DNA from 2 places in the Undibacterium sp. TJN25 genome. Region 2 is predicted to be linked to the other one. Evidence: predicted binding sites of a transcription regulator. Region 2 holds the regulator's gene; the other holds the start of a gene.
The links. The regulator FNR, encoded in region 2, switches genes on or off when oxygen is low (the NO sensors DNR and NnrR bind a similar motif). The targets are predictions, from matches to a motif close to TTGATNNNNATCAA.

Region 1: clpB (ATP-dependent chaperone ClpB) is a predicted target of FNR. The motif match lies at 2,790-2,803, and genes of this name have one in related genera.

What each region holds. Positions count from the first base shown of each region.
Region 1 covers NZ_JBMPPM010000001.1:724,897-733,406, reverse strand. Annotated here, with positions in the region: gene glp (gephyrin-like molybdotransferase Glp) at 1-354, shown strand, start outside; gene moaD (molybdopterin converting factor subunit 1) at 394-651, shown strand; gene moaE (molybdopterin synthase catalytic subunit MoaE) at 659-1,147, shown strand; gene pip (prolyl aminopeptidase) at 1,197-2,165, shown strand; gene ACO0LO_RS03250 (hypothetical protein) at 2,227-2,772, opposite strand; gene clpB (ATP-dependent chaperone ClpB) at 2,886-5,465, shown strand; gene ACO0LO_RS03240 (AraC family transcriptional regulator) at 5,541-6,326, opposite strand; gene rraA (ribonuclease E activity regulator RraA) at 6,535-7,032, shown strand; gene ACO0LO_RS03230 (LysR substrate-binding domain-containing protein) at 7,057-7,980, opposite strand; gene metE (5-methyltetrahydropteroyltriglutamate--homocysteine S-methyltransferase) at 8,140-8,510, shown strand, end outside.
Region 2 covers NZ_JBMPPM010000005.1:143,336-151,845, reverse strand. Annotated here, with positions in the region: gene ccoN (cytochrome-c oxidase, cbb3-type subunit I) at 1-370, shown strand, start outside; gene ccoO (cytochrome-c oxidase, cbb3-type subunit II) at 401-1,015, shown strand; gene ACO0LO_RS14060 (cbb3-type cytochrome oxidase subunit 3) at 1,018-1,215, shown strand; gene ccoP (cytochrome-c oxidase, cbb3-type subunit III) at 1,208-2,203, shown strand; gene ccoG (cytochrome c oxidase accessory protein CcoG) at 2,237-3,628, shown strand; gene ACO0LO_RS14045 (FixH family protein) at 3,637-4,152, shown strand; gene ACO0LO_RS14040 (hypothetical protein) at 4,187-4,405, shown strand; gene fnr (fumarate/nitrate reduction transcriptional regulator Fnr) at 4,415-5,185, opposite strand; gene ACO0LO_RS14030 (hypothetical protein) at 5,436-5,999, shown strand; gene ACO0LO_RS14025 (SRPBCC family protein) at 6,004-6,402, shown strand; gene ACO0LO_RS14020 (hypothetical protein) at 6,399-6,632, shown strand; gene ACO0LO_RS14015 (class I SAM-dependent methyltransferase) at 6,750-7,379, opposite strand; gene ACO0LO_RS14010 (HAD family hydrolase) at 7,438-8,262, opposite strand; gene ACO0LO_RS14005 (CysB family HTH-type transcriptional regulator) at 8,259-8,510, opposite strand, start outside.

The DNA of each region.
Region 1 (8,510 bases), on a different contig from region 2:
GGCGAGGTCGGTTCAGCGTTCTTCCTGGGTTTGCCGGGCAACCCTGTGGCCAGCTTCGTCACTTTCCTGCTGTTCGTGCGGCCCTTCATCCTGCGCATGCAGGGCGTTGCCGGCGTGGCGCCGTTGTCCTATACCCTGAGGGCGGATTTCGACTGGAGCAAGCCGGACCGCCGCAATGAGTTCCTGCGGGCCAGGCTGAACAAGGACGGCGGCCTGGACCTGTTTCAAAACCAGAGTTCCGGCGTGCTGACCTCCACCGTATGGGGCGACGGCCTGATCGACCTGGCCCCGGGCAAGACCATTGTGTCAGGAGATATGGTGCGCTTCCTGCCTTTTGCAGAATTGCTGTCGTAGGTGCAGATTGAATTACAAGTATGGGTATTGGAAGAGTAAATGAAACTGGAATTGCGTTTTTTTGCCAGCGTGCGGGAAAAAGTTGGGACTTCGGCGGAACAGGCCAGCTTGTCTGCGCAGATAAAAACGGTCGGCGACGTGCGCGCCTGGCTGGTCGCGCGCGGCGGCGCCTGGGCCGAAGCGCTGGCGGAAGGCCGCGCGCTGCGCATGGCCTATAACCAGGAAATGTGCAGTGCCGATACGCCTGTCGCCGATGGCGGCGAACTCGCTTTTTTTCCACCGGTCACCGGCGGTTAGGAGCTATATGCCGATCTCCGTTCAGACTGAAGATTTCGATGTCAGCACAGAAATAGCCCGGCTGCGCGCCGGCAAGCCTGCCATAGGTGCGGTCGTCAGCTTTGTCGGCGTGGTGCGCGACATGAATGAAGGCCAGGATGTGCACGTAATGGAACTGGAACACTATCCTGGCATGACCGAAAAAGCGCTGGAAGGCATCGTGCAGCAGGCGCACGGGCGCTGGACATTGCAGGATTGCCTGGTGATCCACCGGGTAGGCGCCTTGCAACCGCTGGACCAGATCGTGCTGGTAGCGGTGGCATCCGCCCACCGCGGCGAGGCGTTCGCGGCGTGCGAATTCATCATGGATTACCTGAAGACGCAGGCGCCGTTCTGGAAGAAAGAACAGACGCCGCAAGGCGCGCGCTGGGTCGATGCCCGCGAACACGATGACAAGGCGCTGGCCAAATGGGGCATGACATCGGTCAATGCTGCCCAGGGCAAGAGCGTTCCTTAGCCGGCATTGCCATGCCCGCGCCGTAACCTATAACGATAGAAAGCCTGTTATGTCAGACCAACTCGACACCCCCCTGTTTCCTGCGATAGAGCCTTACCGCACAGGCACGCTGCAGGTGGATGATCTCCATACGCTGTACTGGGAAGAGTGCGGCAATCCGGATGGCGTGCCTGTACTGTTCCTGCACGGCGGCCCTGGTGGCGGCCTGTCGCCCAGCCACCGGCGCTTTTTTGATCCTCAGCATTACCGCATCGTGCTGTTCGACCAGCGCGGCGCAGGCAAGTCTACGCCGCTGGGCGAGTACCACAACAACACGACCGGCCTGCTGGTGTCCGATATAGAAAAAATCCGCGAGATGCTGGGTATTGCGCAATGGCTGGTGTTCGGCGGCTCCTGGGGCTCGACGCTGGCGCTGGCCTATGGCGAAGCACATGCGGAGCGTTGCCTGGGTTTCGTGTTGCGCGGTATCTTCCTGTGCACCAAGGCAGAGGTGGACTGGTTCGTCAACGGCATGGGCTGGTTTTACCCGGAGGTGCACCAGCGTTTTGCCGAAGCGATTCCTGCCGAAGAGCGCGGCGACCTGCTGCAGGCCTACGTCAAACGCCTGTTCTGCGACGATGCAGCGGTGTACACCGAAGCCGCGCGCAACTGGAGCCGTTATGAAGGCAGCTGCCTGTTCCTTAAGCCGCAGGCGCAGGCAATAGAGGATTTTGAATCAGATGCCGTCAGCCTCGGGCTGGGCCGGCTGGAAGCGCACTACATGGTGAATGCAGCCTTCATGGAAGAAGACCAACTGATCCGCAATATCGGCAAGATCAGGCACTTACCTGCTGTAATCGTGCAAGGCCGCTACGACGTGATCTGCCCGCCTGCCAGTGCCTACCGTCTGCACCAGGCGTGGCCGGAGGCGCGTTTTCACCTGATAGGCGACGCCGGCCATGCCGCGATGGAGCCTGGCATTGCCGCTGCGCTGGTGGCAGCGACCGAGCAGTTTAAAAAGAATACTGCCTTTGAATGAACGCGGTGCCTTATATACGCCAAAAAGCTTGCGATACTGTTCCGCAAGCTTTTTTTTTACGTTAATTCAGCATGTAGGAAGCCGTCGCGCTGCGCTCGCTTCCCGGTATGACCAGGTCTACGCCCCAGTCCGCTTCCCTGGCCGCGGCTTGCAACAGGCTGCAAAAACCGTGCATCAGGCTTTCCGGCAGCGTGATTTCAAAGGCGTCTTCTCCGGCAGGGAAGAATTGCAGGCAAATCGGCGCACCGGCAACTATATTGAAGTTGATGGTCTGGATCAGCAAGGGGGCTTCGCCGCGCGGGAAGGTTTGCGCGCCGGCTTCGTAGGGGTTGGCAAAGCCGCCGTCTTCCCGCATCTGTTTCAGCAGGGACTCGTGTTCCATCTGGACAATGTCGGCGCTGGCATGCGCTGCTTCCGGCTTGTTCAGCACGACCTGGGTCGCCAGCGCTTGCAGCGTGGTCGGCCATAGCTGGAGCAGCAGCCTCCGGGTGATGTGCGCCTGGATTTCCTGTTTTTCCTTGCCTTCGCCTGCTTCCCCAAAGGAAAACCGGGCGAGGATGCGGTCCTGTTCGGCCTGGTAGGTAACTTGTATTTGTAATAATTCCATCGTCATTGCCGGTAAACTTGATCTGGATCAGGTTTACCGCATGTCCTATTCTTGAAAATGTCGTTCACCGCCCCAATTTTCTGACGTAATAACCCATTCTTCAGGAGCATTTGATGCGTCTCGATAAGCTAACAACAAAATTGCAGGAAGCATTGGCCGATGCGCAAAGCTATGCGGTCGGCAATGATAACCAATACATAGAACCTGTGCACATTTTACTGGCTCTGCTGAACCAGGAAGATGGGGGCGCGCGGTCGATTTTACAGAGGGCCGGAGTGAATGTAGGCGGTCTTACGTCGGCATTAAAGCTGGCGCAGGAGCGCCTGCCCAAGGTCACCGGCACTGACGGCCAGGTGCAGGTAGGGCGCGAATTGAGCAATTTGCTCAATCTTGCTGACAAGGAAGCGCAAAAGCGCGGCGACGAGTTTCTCGCCAGCGAGATGCTGTTGCTGGCGCTGGCCGACGACAAATCCGATGCCGGCAAGCTGGCCAGGGAAAACGGCCTGACCCGTAAATCGCTGGAGGCGGCGATTTCCGCAGTGCGCGGTGGCGCCAGCGTCAATTCGCAGGAGGCTGAAGGCCAGCGCGAAGCATTGAAAAAATACACGCTGGACCTGACCGAGCGCGCCCGCCTGGGTAAGCTGGATCCGGTGATAGGCCGCGACGATGAAATCCGCCGCGCGATCCAGGTCTTGCAACGGCGCAGCAAAAACAACCCTGTGCTGATAGGCGAACCCGGCGTCGGCAAGACCGCAATCGTCGAGGGCCTGGCGCAACGTATCGTCAACGGCGAAGTGCCGGACAGCCTTAAATCCAAACGCGTGCTGTCGCTGGACATGGCGGCGCTGCTGGCCGGCGCCAAGTTCCGCGGCGAGTTTGAAGAGCGGCTGAAAGCAGTGCTGAAAGAAATTGCGCTGGACGAAGGACAGACCATCGTTTTCATCGACGAGCTGCACACGATGGTGGGTGCAGGTAAGGCCGAGGGCGCGATGGATGCCGGCAATATGCTCAAGCCTGCACTGGCGCGCGGCGAACTGCATTGCGTGGGCGCGACCACGCTGGACGAATACCGCAAGTACATAGAGAAAGACGCCGCACTGGAACGCCGCTTCCAGAAAATCATCGTGGACGAGCCGAGCGTGGAAGCCACGATTGCGATCCTGCGCGGCCTGCAGGAAAAATATGAGGTCCACCATGGCGTGGACATTACCGATCCGGCGATTATCGCAGCGGCGGAATTGTCGCATCGTTACATCACCGACCGTTTTCTGCCGGACAAGGCAATTGACCTGATCGATGAAGCCGCGTCCAAGATCAAGATAGAAATCGATTCCAAGCCTGAGGTAATGGATAAGCTGGACCGTCGCCTGATCCAGCTGAAAATCGAAAGGGAGGCCGTCAAGCGTGAAAAAGACGAAGGCTCAAAAAAACGCCTGGTGCTGATCGAGGAAGAAATCACACGCCTGTCGCGCGAGTATGCGGACCTGGAAGAAATCTGGAAATCGGAAAAAGCGACGGTGCAGGGCAGTGCGCATATCCGCGAGGAAATCGAAAAAATCCGCTTGCAGATGGACGACGCCAAACGCAAGGGCGACTGGCAGACCATGTCAGAGCTGCAGTACGGCCGCATGCCTGAACTGGAAGCCCAGTTGAAGCAGGCGGACGATACGCAACATAGCGGCGGCAAGATGAAGCTGCTGCGTACGCAGGTCGGTGCGGAAGAAATTGCCGAAATCGTCTCGCGCGCCACCGGCATACCCGTGTCGCGCATGATGCAGGGCGAGCGCGAGAAACTGCTGCAGATGGAAGATGCATTGCATAAGCGCGTCGTCGGCCAGCATGAAGCCATTGTTGCCGTGTCGGACGCCATCCGCCGTTCGCGCGCCGGCCTCAGCGACCCGGGCAGGCCTTACGGTTCCTTCCTGTTTTTGGGGCCGACCGGTGTGGGTAAAACCGAACTGACCAAGGCATTGGCAGGCTTCCTGTTCGATACTGAAGATGCGCTGATCCGTATCGACATGAGCGAGTTCATGGAGAAGCACTCGGTCGCCCGCCTGATCGGCGCGCCGCCCGGCTACGTTGGCTATGAAGAGGGCGGTTACCTGACGGAAGCGGTACGCCGCAAGCCTTATAGCGTGATCCTGCTGGACGAGGTGGAAAAAGCGCATCACGACGTGTTCAACGTACTGTTGCAGGTGCTGGACGATGGCCGCATGACGGACGGGCAAGGGCGCACGGTGGACTTCAAAAACACCGTGATCGTGATGACGTCCAATCTCGGTTCGCACCAGATCCAGGCAATGGAAGGCAGCGATCCGGCGGTGATCAAGATGGCGGTGATGGGAGAAGTGAAAAACCACTTCCGTCCCGAATTCATCAACCGTATCGACGAGATCGTCGTGTTCCATGCGCTGGATACGAAGAATATCGGCGCAATTGCCAGGATACAGCTGGATGTGCTGGGCAAACGCCTGGAGCAGATGGAAATGGGCTTGCAGGTATCGGATGCGGCGCTGCAAAAAATCGCAGAGGCGGGTTTCGATCCGGTCTATGGTGCGCGCCCCCTGAAACGCGCGATCCAGCAGGAAATCGAAAGTCCCTTGTCCAAACTGATCTTGCAAGGCAAGTTTGGTCCCAAGGATGTCATTTCGGTGAATGCATCCGGTGGCGAGCTGGTTTTCACCAAAGCCTAGTAGCAGCGGTAACGATAGTGGTAGTGCGGGAAGCCGGCCTCAGTGCCGGCTTCTTTGTTTATCTGCGCTTCATATTTATTTATTTTGGTAAAACGCCGACGGCGACTTGCCGAAGGTTTTCTTGAACATGGCTGAAAATGCCGATTGGCTGGTGTAGCCGAGTTCGCTGGCGACCCGTGACAACGGCAGGCCGCTGGCGATCAGCGAGGTTGCCCTGGTCAGCCGCATCTGCTGGCGCCACTGGCCGAAACTCAAGCCCAGGTCCTGTTCAAACAGCCGCGACAGCGTTCGTGCAGAAGCGCCAACCTGCTGCGCAAAATCTTCCAGCGTCAGTGTGGAGGATGGCTCGGCGATCAGGCTTTCGCACAGGCTTTTCAGGCGCTTGTCGCGCGGCATTGCCAGGTGCATGGGCAAGGTTTCCGCATGTACGAGCTCATCCAGGATGACCTGCACCAGATGATCCTCCCGAGGGCCCGGCTCATCCAGGCTTTCTACGCTATGTATCAGCTCCCGCAGCAGCGGCGAGACTTCCAGCACTATGCAATGTTCGATCGGAAAAGGGATGTAGCCGGCATAGGTGTATAGCGCGCGCAGCTGGGCAGTCTCCATCGTGCGGATCTCATGCACCATGTTCGGCGGTATCCATATCGCGCGCAGCGGCGGCACGAACCAGGTGCTGTTGTCGGCGATTACGTGCAGCATGCCGTCGCGTGCATAGGTCAGCTGGCCCCACGGATGGCTATGCGGCTTTAACACCTGATGGGCGATCAGGTCACGCGCCACCAGCCTCAGTTTGCGCTCTGCACTCGGCGTGGTATTGGACGGCGGCGGGTCGGTATGCTTGAGCGGAACGAGGGGCATGGCAGGTTTGCGATAAATGATATGCCTTTATCTTAAAACAGACGCGCGGAATTTGCTTGTTTCTTGTGAAAAGCTAAGAATTTATCTGCAAGGCGAGATTGCACTCCATACAGAAAATGTCTCTCTTACAGGCTCCATGGCTAAGTCAGCTGCCAATTTGATAATATAGAGCCAATGCTGTTTCATTCAAACTGTGCAAAGGCCTATCATGAGCTTCTTTACCTGCGATATTTGCGATGCCAACGAAGACAAGCTGGCAAGCGGCGAACTTAGAGCGCTACCGCCCATCTTCACGAAGTTCGGCCGGCAGCAAAAATTCTTTGGACCTGCCGTCACGCTGAAAGTATTTGAGGAAAATGCGTTGGTCAGGAGCAAGCTGGAAAGCCCGGGCAATGGCCAGGTGCTGGTTATCGACGGCGGCGGTAGTTTCCGCTGTGCGCTGGTGGGCGGCAATCTCGCGAGTCTGGCACAGCAGAACGGCTGGGCCGGGATTATCGTGAACGGTTGCGTGCGTGATACGGAAGAACTGAATGCCTGCAATATCGGCATCAGGGCACTGGCTTCCTTCCCCGTGCGCAGCGCCAAACGCGCCAGCGGCGAGCAAGATGTGCGCATCAGCATTGCCGGCGTAGCGATCAAACCAGGTGACTGGATTTATGCCGATGCCGACGGGGTGCTGGCGGCATCGGAAAACCTGCTGAAATAAAGCCTGTCAGCTGGTGCGCTGGCGTCAGATAAGTTCTATGCTCGGCAGGCTCAGATAGCTGCTTTCGCGTATCGTCCGCACAAAGTCCGTCAGATAGGATTTGCCTGACATCTCGCCCAGGCTGGCCGCATACAGCTTGCCGGTCAGGCCTTCCCGGGTAATACGTTTCTGCATTACATAATCACGGTTCACGTAGTTTTGCGCCGCCCAAACCGGCAAGGTGGCAATGCCGCGCCGGCTGGCGACCAGCTGCAGCATCGCCACCGTCAGTTCGGTTGTCCTGCGGGCAGCGGCATCCACGCCGGCCGGTTTCAGCACCTGCCGCACCACATCCAGCATATCGTCCGGCACCGGGTAGGTAATCAGCGTGTCGGTGGCAAAATCCTGCGCTTCCAGATAATCCCTCGCGGCCAGCGGATGGTCCTTGGCCAGCAACGCAACAATTTCAAAGCGAAACAGAGGATGGTAATCCACCGTTTCAGCATGGTCGATCTCGGACACGATCGCCACATCCGCCCGGTGCCCGTACAGCAGGCCCACGGGGTCGGCCTGGAAGCCGGACACTATGTCCAGTTCCACCTCCGGCCAGCGCTGGCGGAACACATCCATGGCTGGCATCAGCCAGTCAAAGCAGGTATGGCATTCCACCGCGATACGCAGTTGGCCGGCTTCTCCTTGCGCCATGCGCGCCAGGTCGCGCTCTGCATTGGCGATCTGCGGCAATATGCCATCTGCCAGTTGCAGCAGGCGTTCACCGGCTGGGGTAAAGCGTATCGGCGTGGATTTTCTTTCAAATAGCACCGTACCGTGGTGATCTTCCAGTAATTTGATCTGATGCGATAGCGCAGACTGGGTCACGTTCAGCAACGTGGCCGCGCGCAGCAGGTTGCCTGCCTCACGCAACGCGTGCAGGGTTTTCAGGTGGCGAAGCTCCAGGATGGAGTGCATGGAAATATCTCTATAATGACTATTAGTAAAATTCAAGTTGATTCTTAAAATTTATCGTTTGAATCATAGTGGATGATGACCGATGATGGCAAGCATTAAAAAGCACGCAATTATCAGAACCTGCAGACAGCCCGCAGGTCGTCAACATCGGAGAAAAGCATGGCATTGGCACATATATTGGGATTTCCGCGCATAGGCGCACAACGCGAGCTGAAATTTGCGCAAGAGGCGTTCTGGCGCGGCGACTTGACTGAAGCCGCACTGCGCGATGTAGGCGCCGACCTGCGCTCACGCCACTGGAGTTTGCAAAAAAAGGCTGGCCTGGATGCCGTCAGCGTTGGCGATTTTGCATGGTACGACCAGGTGTTGAACACGCTGGCCTTGCTGGGCGGCGTGCCTGCGCGCTTTGGATTTGATCCTAAAAACCTGTCGCTATCCGAGTATTTCACGCTGGCGCGCGGCAATCCCCAGCATTTCGCGATGGAAATGACCAAATGGTTCGATACCAACTATCACTACCTGGTGCCGGA
Region 2 (8,510 bases):
TTTCATCACCATGGGTTCCATGTACTACCTGATCCCACGCCTGTCTGGAAAGATAGAAATGTGGAGCAAACCGCTGATTGAATTGCATTTCTGGGTGGCCACGATCGGTATCGTGCTGTACATCGCAGCAATGTGGATTGCCGGCGTCATGCAGGGCCTGATGTGGCGCGCAGTCAACCCCGACGGCACGCTCACTTATACCTTCGTGGAAGCGGTCAAGGCAACCTATCCGTACTACGTGATCCGTTTCGGCGGCGGCCTTCTGTACCTTGGCGGCATGCTGATGATGGCCTTCAACACCTTCATGACGATGCGCGACAGCAAGGCAGCCAATGTTCGCATCCCCCTGTTTGCGGGAGCGAAAGCCTGATGAACGCCCACACAATATGAGGAGCAAGTAATGAAATTTTCACATGAATGGATAGAAAAGAACCCCTGGCTGCTGATCGGACTGGTCATTGTCGTTGTCAGCTTTGGCGGCCTGGTAGAAATCGTGCCGCTGTTTTTCCAGAAATCCACCACCGAAGCCGTCACCGGGCTAAAGCCCTACTCCCCGCTACGGCTGGCAGGCCGGGACATCTATGTGCGGGAAGGCTGCTACAACTGCCACTCGCAAATGATACGGCCCTTCCGTGCCGAGACCGAGCGTTACGGCCACTACTCCGTTGCCGGTGAGTTTGTGTATGACCGGCCCTTCCAGTGGGGCTCCAAGCGCACCGGCCCCGACCTGGCCAGGGTCGGCGGGCGCTATAGCGACGAATGGCATCGCACCCACCTGAACAATCCACGCGACGTGGTGCCGGAATCGAACATGCCCGGCTACCCGTGGCTGGCCACTACCAAGCTGGACCCGGCCGAGATCATTCCCAAGATGCGCGCGCTGAAGCGGCTGGGCCACCCTTACACCGAAGACGAGATTGCGCACGCGCCGGAAGCACTGGAAGGCAGGACCGAACAGGATGCGCTGATCGCCTATCTGCAGGAAATGGGCATTTTGATCAAGAGCAGGAGATAAGCATGAACCTCATCAACTTTATAACCGACATGCGCAGCATCATGACCGTACTCTGCCTGCTGGTGTTTCTCGGCATCGTTTACTGGTCCTATAGCGCGGGCCGTAAAGACGATTTCGCTGCCGCCGCCAGCCTGCCGTTTGCAGACGAATTTGCCGATGCCGGTTTGCCTGCTGCTGCAACGGAGGCTCCCCATGGCTGACTTCACCAATGATTTCTGGAATGCCTATATCACGCTGCTGACCGTACTAGGCATCATCGGCTGCGGCGTGCTGCTATGGACTCAGTCCACAGCCAAGGTCAAAGTGAGCAGCGACGGACACGATGGGCACGATGGACACGATGGGCACGATGGGCACGATGGGCACGATGCGCACGATGGGCACGCGTCTGACGAAACCACGGGCCATCTCTGGGACGAAGACCTGGGCGAGCTGAACAACCCGCTGCCGCGCTGGTGGATGTGGCTGTTCATTCTGACCATTGTGTTCGGCGCCATCTACCTCTATCTGTATCCCGGCCTCGGCACCTATGCGGGGAAGCTGGGCTGGCAGTCCAGCGGACAATACCAGAAAGAACTGAAAGTCGCCGATGCTGAATACGGCCCCCTGTTCGACAAATACCTGCACCAGGATATCAAGGCCATCGCGGCAGATCCGCAAGCACACGCGATAGGCGAACGGCTGTTCCTGACTTATTGCGCGCAATGCCACGGTTCAGACGCGCGCGGCAACAAGGGCTTTCCCAACCTGACAGATAAGGACTGGCTGTATGGCGGCGCACCCGACATCATCAAGACCACCATCATGTATGGACGCAACGGCCAGATGCCGTCCATGGCGCAAGCGCTGGGAACCGACGAGGACGTGCAGAACGTTGCGCATTATGTGTTGAGCCTGTCGAATTCTTCACATGATCCGATCAAGGCCGTCTTCGGCAAGGCCAAGTTTGGCGCCTGCGCCGGTTGCCATGGCGCCAGCGGCGTGGGTAACCAGGCAATAGGCGCGCCCACGCTGAACGACAAGATCTGGCTGTACGGCGGCGGCGTGGAAACTGTAATGGAGACGATACGCAAGGGGCGCAACAATACCATGCCGCCGTTCAAGGATTTCCTTGGCGAAGCGAAAGTACAAGTACTTGCCGCCTATGTCTGGAGCCTGTCGAACGATACTGCCGTGGCACAAAAATGATGCTTCTTTCTTATACTAAACGGGTAGGCTGCCATGCCTGACGCTGAACCGCACTACGCTACCATCAAGATGTATGCTTCGCGCGAGGAAATTTATCCGCGCGAAGCCAAAGGGCTATACGCGAACTGGCGCTGGATCTGTGTCTGGCTGACGCAGCTGGTATTTTACGGCCTGCCGTGGCTGTCCTGGAACGGACGCCAGGCAGTATTGTTTGATCTTGCTGCGCGGAAGTTCTACCTCTTCGGCATCGTGCTGTGGCCGCAGGATTTCATTTACCTGACAGCGCTGCTGATCATCTGCGCCTACGCGCTGTTCCTGTTCACTACCGTGGCCGGACGCCTGTGGTGCGGCTTTGCCTGCCCGCAGACGGTGTACAGCGAAATTTTCATGTGGGTGGAGCGCAAGATAGAAGGCAACCGCAGCGCGCGCATACGGCTGGACAGGCAGCCGCCCTCCTTCGCCAAACTCGGCAAGAAAACCGCCAAGCATGCAGCATGGCTGGGCATTGCCTTATGGACCGGTGTCAGCTTTGTCGGTTATTTCACTCCCATCCATAGCCTGCTGCAGGAAATCACGCTGTTTGCGTTAGGGCCTTGGGAACTGTTCTGGGTATTGTTCTACGCACTGGCCACCTATGGCAATGCGGGCTGGATGCGCGAACAGGTCTGTAAATACATGTGCCCGTATGCTCGCTTCCAGAGTGTGATGTTTGACCAGGACACCTTGATGGTGACCTATGACAGCCGGCGCGGCGAACCACGCAACGCGAAAAATGCCAGGAGTCCGGCTGCCGGCAGCTGTATCGACTGCTCGATGTGCGTGCAGGTCTGCCCCACCGGCATCGATATCCGCAACGGACTGCAATATGAATGCATAGGCTGCGCAGCCTGCATAGATGCCTGCGATGAGGTAATGGATAAGATAGCGGCACCGCGCGGGCTGATCCGCTTTTCCACGGCCAATGCGCTGAAACGGAATTTCTCGCCGCAGCAGATCCTGCAGTCGATCTTCCGGACCAGGGTGCTGATATACAGCAGCCTGCTGGTGTTGATTACCGCTGTCTTCTTCGGCAGCCTGCTGACCCGCACGCCGCTGAAACTGGATGTCATCCGTGATCGCGGCTCCATGGGCCGTGAGCTGGAGGAAGGCGTTATCGAAAACGTTTACCGGCTGCAGATCATGAATACCGATGAACTCGCCCATACCTACCGGCTCAAGGTATCCGGTCTTGCATCCGCCAGCCTGGAAACGCCGGAACGGATAGAACTGGGTGGAGCGACGAGCAAGGCCGTGCCGGTGCGTGTACATGCCGGCCATGGCGACGGCAAGCCGGGCAGTAACCAGATCTGGTTTGAATTGCAGGCGGAGGACCGGCCGGACTTGCAGGTCAAAGAAAAAGCCGTATTTTTTATTCCACGCTCATAGGAGGCAATATGCCTGCACTACCCTTGGAGAACCACCATCCTGTCCCCTGGTTCAAGCAATTGTGGCTGTGGCTGCTGCTGACGCCACCGCTGATCTCCGTCGTCGCAGGGTCCTATATGGCCTCGCTTGCCTACCACGCACAGGACCCAATGGTGGTTGACGACTACTACAAGGAAGGCCAGGCCATCAACCGGGACCTGCGGCGCGACAAGGCCGCCGCCGCATTGAGACTGGGCGCATCCTTGCAGTATGACGCCGCTGCCGGCATGGTCGCAGGCAGGCTGGCCGGCAACGACGCCGTGCCCGCAGGCACGCTGATCGTGAAGCTGGTGCATCCCACGCAGCCTGAAAAGGACAGGACAATACGCGCTCAAGTGGACAGCGCCGGAAACTTTGCAGTGCCGCTACCGCTGCTGGACAGGGCCCAGTGGCAGGTCTCGCTGGAAGACCAGGCCGGCCTGTGGCGCATCAGCGGCACCTGGAACTGGCCGCAACAGCAGGGAATAAAGCTCAGCCCCTTGTAAAACAAAAATCAGGCAAGCAAAGAAGGAGACAAGCATGCGCATTGCGATATCGATACTATGGCCTTCGTTCCTGACGGCGATTGCTGCTGAAGGCCTGTTCTTTTCGCTGTTTGATCCGCGCGAGCTGGCGCTGGCAGGCAGCCATATCGACATGTCTGTGACTGCTGTCTATACGCTGGGATTTTTCTGCTTCTGGCTGTTCTGTTCGCTGGCCAGCTCACTGACCTGCTACCTGCTGCAAGTGGAAGAGTAAAGTACAGCGCTAGCTGCAGGTTTCCGTACCGGCAGCCAGCGCTTTCAACCTGGGCAGTTGCAGCAGTTCGATGTCGCGATGGTCCACCTTCATCAGGTCCAGCTTTTTGAACTTGGACAGCAGGCGGCTGACGCTTTCTATGGTTAGCCCCAGGTAGTTGCCGATCTCTTCACGCGACATGCGCAACTGGAAACGGGTGGACGAATAGCCGCGGGTCGCATAACGCGATGACAGGTTGACCAGGAAGGCGGCAAACCGCTGGTCGGCACGCATGCTGCCCAGCAGCAGCATCACATTCTGTTCGCGGGTGATCTCACGGCTCATGATGCGATGAAAATGGCTCAGCAGCGTGGGTATCTCGGAGAACAGGCTTTCCAGCCCGGTGAATGGAATTTCGCATACCTCGCTGTCTTCCAGCGCCACGGCATCGCAATGGTGGCGCTCGGTGCTGATCGCATCCATGCCCAGCAGCTCTCCCGCCATCTGGAAGCCGGTAATGTGCTGCTGGCCGCCGGAATTAATCCGGTAGGTCTTGAAATGGCCGAAGCGGATTGCGTACAGGTTGGTGAATGGGTCATCCATACGGTACAGCGCCTGATCGCGCGCCACACGGCGACGACGGCCGATAATCTTGTCCAGCTTGTCCATATCCGCCTCCGCCAGCCCCATCGGCAGGCACAGCTGATGCAGGCTGCATGACGAACAATGCGCGCGTATCTCATGGAGACTGACAGGTAAGCTAGGGTGCAAAGCAATACTTTGCGGTATCGTGTTTTCCATTTGGAATGGCTGGTGTACAACGCTGATCAATCCTTGCAGTTTACCTTATTTTGCACTGTGGAAAACAGTAATTGCACGAAGATGTGCCCACGCCGGCTTATTTCAGCGATCCCTCAACGCCGGCTGCAGAGGATCGCCGCGAGCATTTATAATATCGGCAACGTATGCGATGTTGAATGAGACTCCCTCGGCCCGTCCCAGCGCAGGTATCAATGCATCGTGACCAGAACAAAGCAATCCAGGAGATCGAATGCACCCTTTTAAACGCCTGATCCTTGCAGCATTGGGCACCGGCATGCTGATCGCAAGCCTCGCCGCCCACGCCCAGGCTCCCGCAACGCCGGCTGCCCCTGCAACCCCGGCAGCTCCAGCCAAACCTTGCGAGAGTGAAGAATACCGCCAGTTTGATTTCTGGCTGGGCCAGTGGGATGTCTACCTGCCCAACGGCAAGACTGCCGGCGCCAGCGTCGTGCAATCCTTCGCCGACGGCTGCGCGCTGCTGGAAAACTGGTCCGGCACCGGTGGCTTCACCGGCAAGAGCATCAACATCTACGACATCACCGACAAGAAATGGCACCAGAGCTGGGTGGACAACAGCGGCAGCCGGCTGGCGCTGGAAGGCGGCTTCGCCGACGGCAAGATGGTGTTATGGACCGATGCTGCCAACCCGGACAAAGCCGGCGCCATACTCCGGCAGCAAATCACCTGGAGCAGGAATGCGGACGGCTCGGTGCGGCAGCTGTGGCAAACCTCCGAAGACGCAGGAAAAACCTGGAACACGGCGTTTGACGGCAAATACGTCAGAAGGAAATAAGCCCATGGCCGAACAACTGCGCCATCTCAGCATCCACATCCTGCGCTCCGCACAGGCAGTCTACGACTATGCAAGCCAGCCGCTTCATTTCGCGCACTGGGCGTCCGGTCTTGGCAGGGGGCTGGCGCAGCAAGGCGGCGCCTGGGTTGCCGATACCGATGCAGGCCAGGTTGTCATTCGCTTCAGCGACAGAAACGATTTCGGCATACTGGACCACTGGGTCAGCCTGCCCAATGGACAGGTCATCTACGTCCCGCTGCGTGTCATCGCCGTTGGCGAACACAGCGAACTGGTTTTCACACTGATGCGCCAGCCCGGCATGGATGGCGCCAAATTCGCCGCCGACGCCGCGTGGGTCAAACGCGACCTGGCCCGGCTGAAAACCCTGCTGGAGGCAGCATGAGCCTCAGCCGCCGCACCAGCAGCCGCCTCATCTCTTTGTCGCTGGCCGTCACCGTCATGTCCATCCTGTTGTTGCTGGTGTCCTACAGTTCGGAATTTGCGTTGCACTGGCTGTTGGGGCTCGATGGCGACGAGCAGGTGAAGTTTCGGGATATATGTTCGCTGGTGGCGATTGGGGCGCTGGTGCTGGCGGCGATGGTGAATCAGGGCATGCGGCAGGGGCGCAAATAGCCAGTATGCCGCTTCAGCAGCATCTGGATTGCTGGCCGGGGTGGCCTAGTCAGCAATCCCAAAAAGCCACACTCAATTTGAACTTAAAGCACGGTCAAGTAGTTAGTGCAGTTGCTACTACCGCAGCACGCAAGTCAACATCCAGTAATACTCCGTCCTTTGTATCCGGATATCCTTGGCCGCCGGGCCAAACCGTTTCCGTAAAGTGCTATCGGTAGGAAAATTCTTCACGATCTCTACGCGTGTGCCGTCTTCCTGCAGGCGCAACTGGTAGGTATTGCCTTCCAGGTCCGTGCGGGCGATAGGTGTGCTGCTGCCTTCCACGTAGTTGTTATCTATCAGCACCAGCTGTTTGTCCTTGCCGCCGCTCTTGCTCAGCTGGGCCAGGAAGCCCGTCTGCTCTTCGCGCTTGATATGCGACCACAGGTGGCCGGCGAAATAGGCACTGTAGTCGCCCTGCGGTGCATTAAAAGCATCGGCGATGGCAAACTGTACTTTGCCGGGCGGGTAGTCCTTGCTCTGCGCGATATCCAGCATAGGCTGGTTGATGTCGGTCGCCGTCACCAAAGCCGCATCGGCCGCATAACGCTCGGTCCAGTAACCGGTGCCGCAGGCGAGTTCCAGCACTTTATGGCCTTGCAAGGCGGTGCAGATGAGTTGCTGAAGAATGACCAGATCGGCCTGGCGCTCGGGCTTCTGGTAGTTCGTTTCGTAGGTCTTGGCGCGCTGGGCGTAGTATTCACGCATGGGGATATCCTCTTTGCTCTGTTGCTTGTTATTGCTTGCTATTGCTTGTAACTGCTGCTCACTGCTTGTTCTTTATCTGCACTACCTGCCTGGCATCCAGGATGGCATCCGCCAGTTCAACGAAGCCGGCGCCGTATTCCCGCTGTGTTACATAAGCCGGATGCGCGTCAAAACGATCCAGGAACCTGCGCACGTTGGCAACGCCCACCGTCAGCGGGTAATGCCCGAACATCGACGCATCGTTGGCCGAATCGCCGATGAACACATATTGGCGGCGCGCGGTCTCATCGTCTACGCCAAACACCTGCTGCAATACCCGGTGGCTCATGCTTTGCTTCGAGAACGGCATGACCGATGCGTGGGCATGGATGCTGCTGGTGGTCGCGTACAGGCCCTCCGCCTGTATCAACGCCGCTACCGCCTGCAGGCGCGGCAGCGGAATAGGCGCAATGTTCTCGCCTATGTCGAAAGCCAGGTCGCCCACCCTTTGCGGCGCGTCTTCCGCGATATGGATATCAGGGAAGTGCTGCTGCATGGTAAGTGCAAATGCCTGCAGCCGCTGCCGGTGTTGTTGCCGCGTCTGCGCATCGGCGTAAAACAGCGACTGCTGCCTGCCGCTGCTGTCCAGCCAGAAGGCGCTGGCGCCGTTTTCCGCGATCACCGCATCAAAGCTGCACAAACGCAGCAAGGGCAGCGTCCAGTAGGTCGGCCTGCCCGTCACCGCGATGACTTTCAGGCCCGCGGCGCGCACCCTGGATACTGCATCCAACGCCGCGACTGTCAATTTGCCGTGCGTCGTGAAAGTGTCGTCGATATCGGTCAGTATGCCGCCAAGCCGGCTGCGCTCGGCCAGCGGCCAGTCTGCCAATGCCTGCATGTTCATAAATCGTAGGTATCCTTGCCACCTTGCATCACCTGGTCGATCAGCTTGCGGTTCAGCGTGGGCGTCAGCAGTTCAATGAAGGTATAGATATAGCTGCGCAGGTAGGCGCCGTTCTTGACGGCGACGCGCGACACATTCATGCCGAACAGGTGGCCTACCGGGATAGAGCGCAAGCCCTTGTCGCGCTCCGCATCGAAAGCCATGCCGGCAATGATGCCGACGCCCATGCCCAGCTCCACATAGGTCTT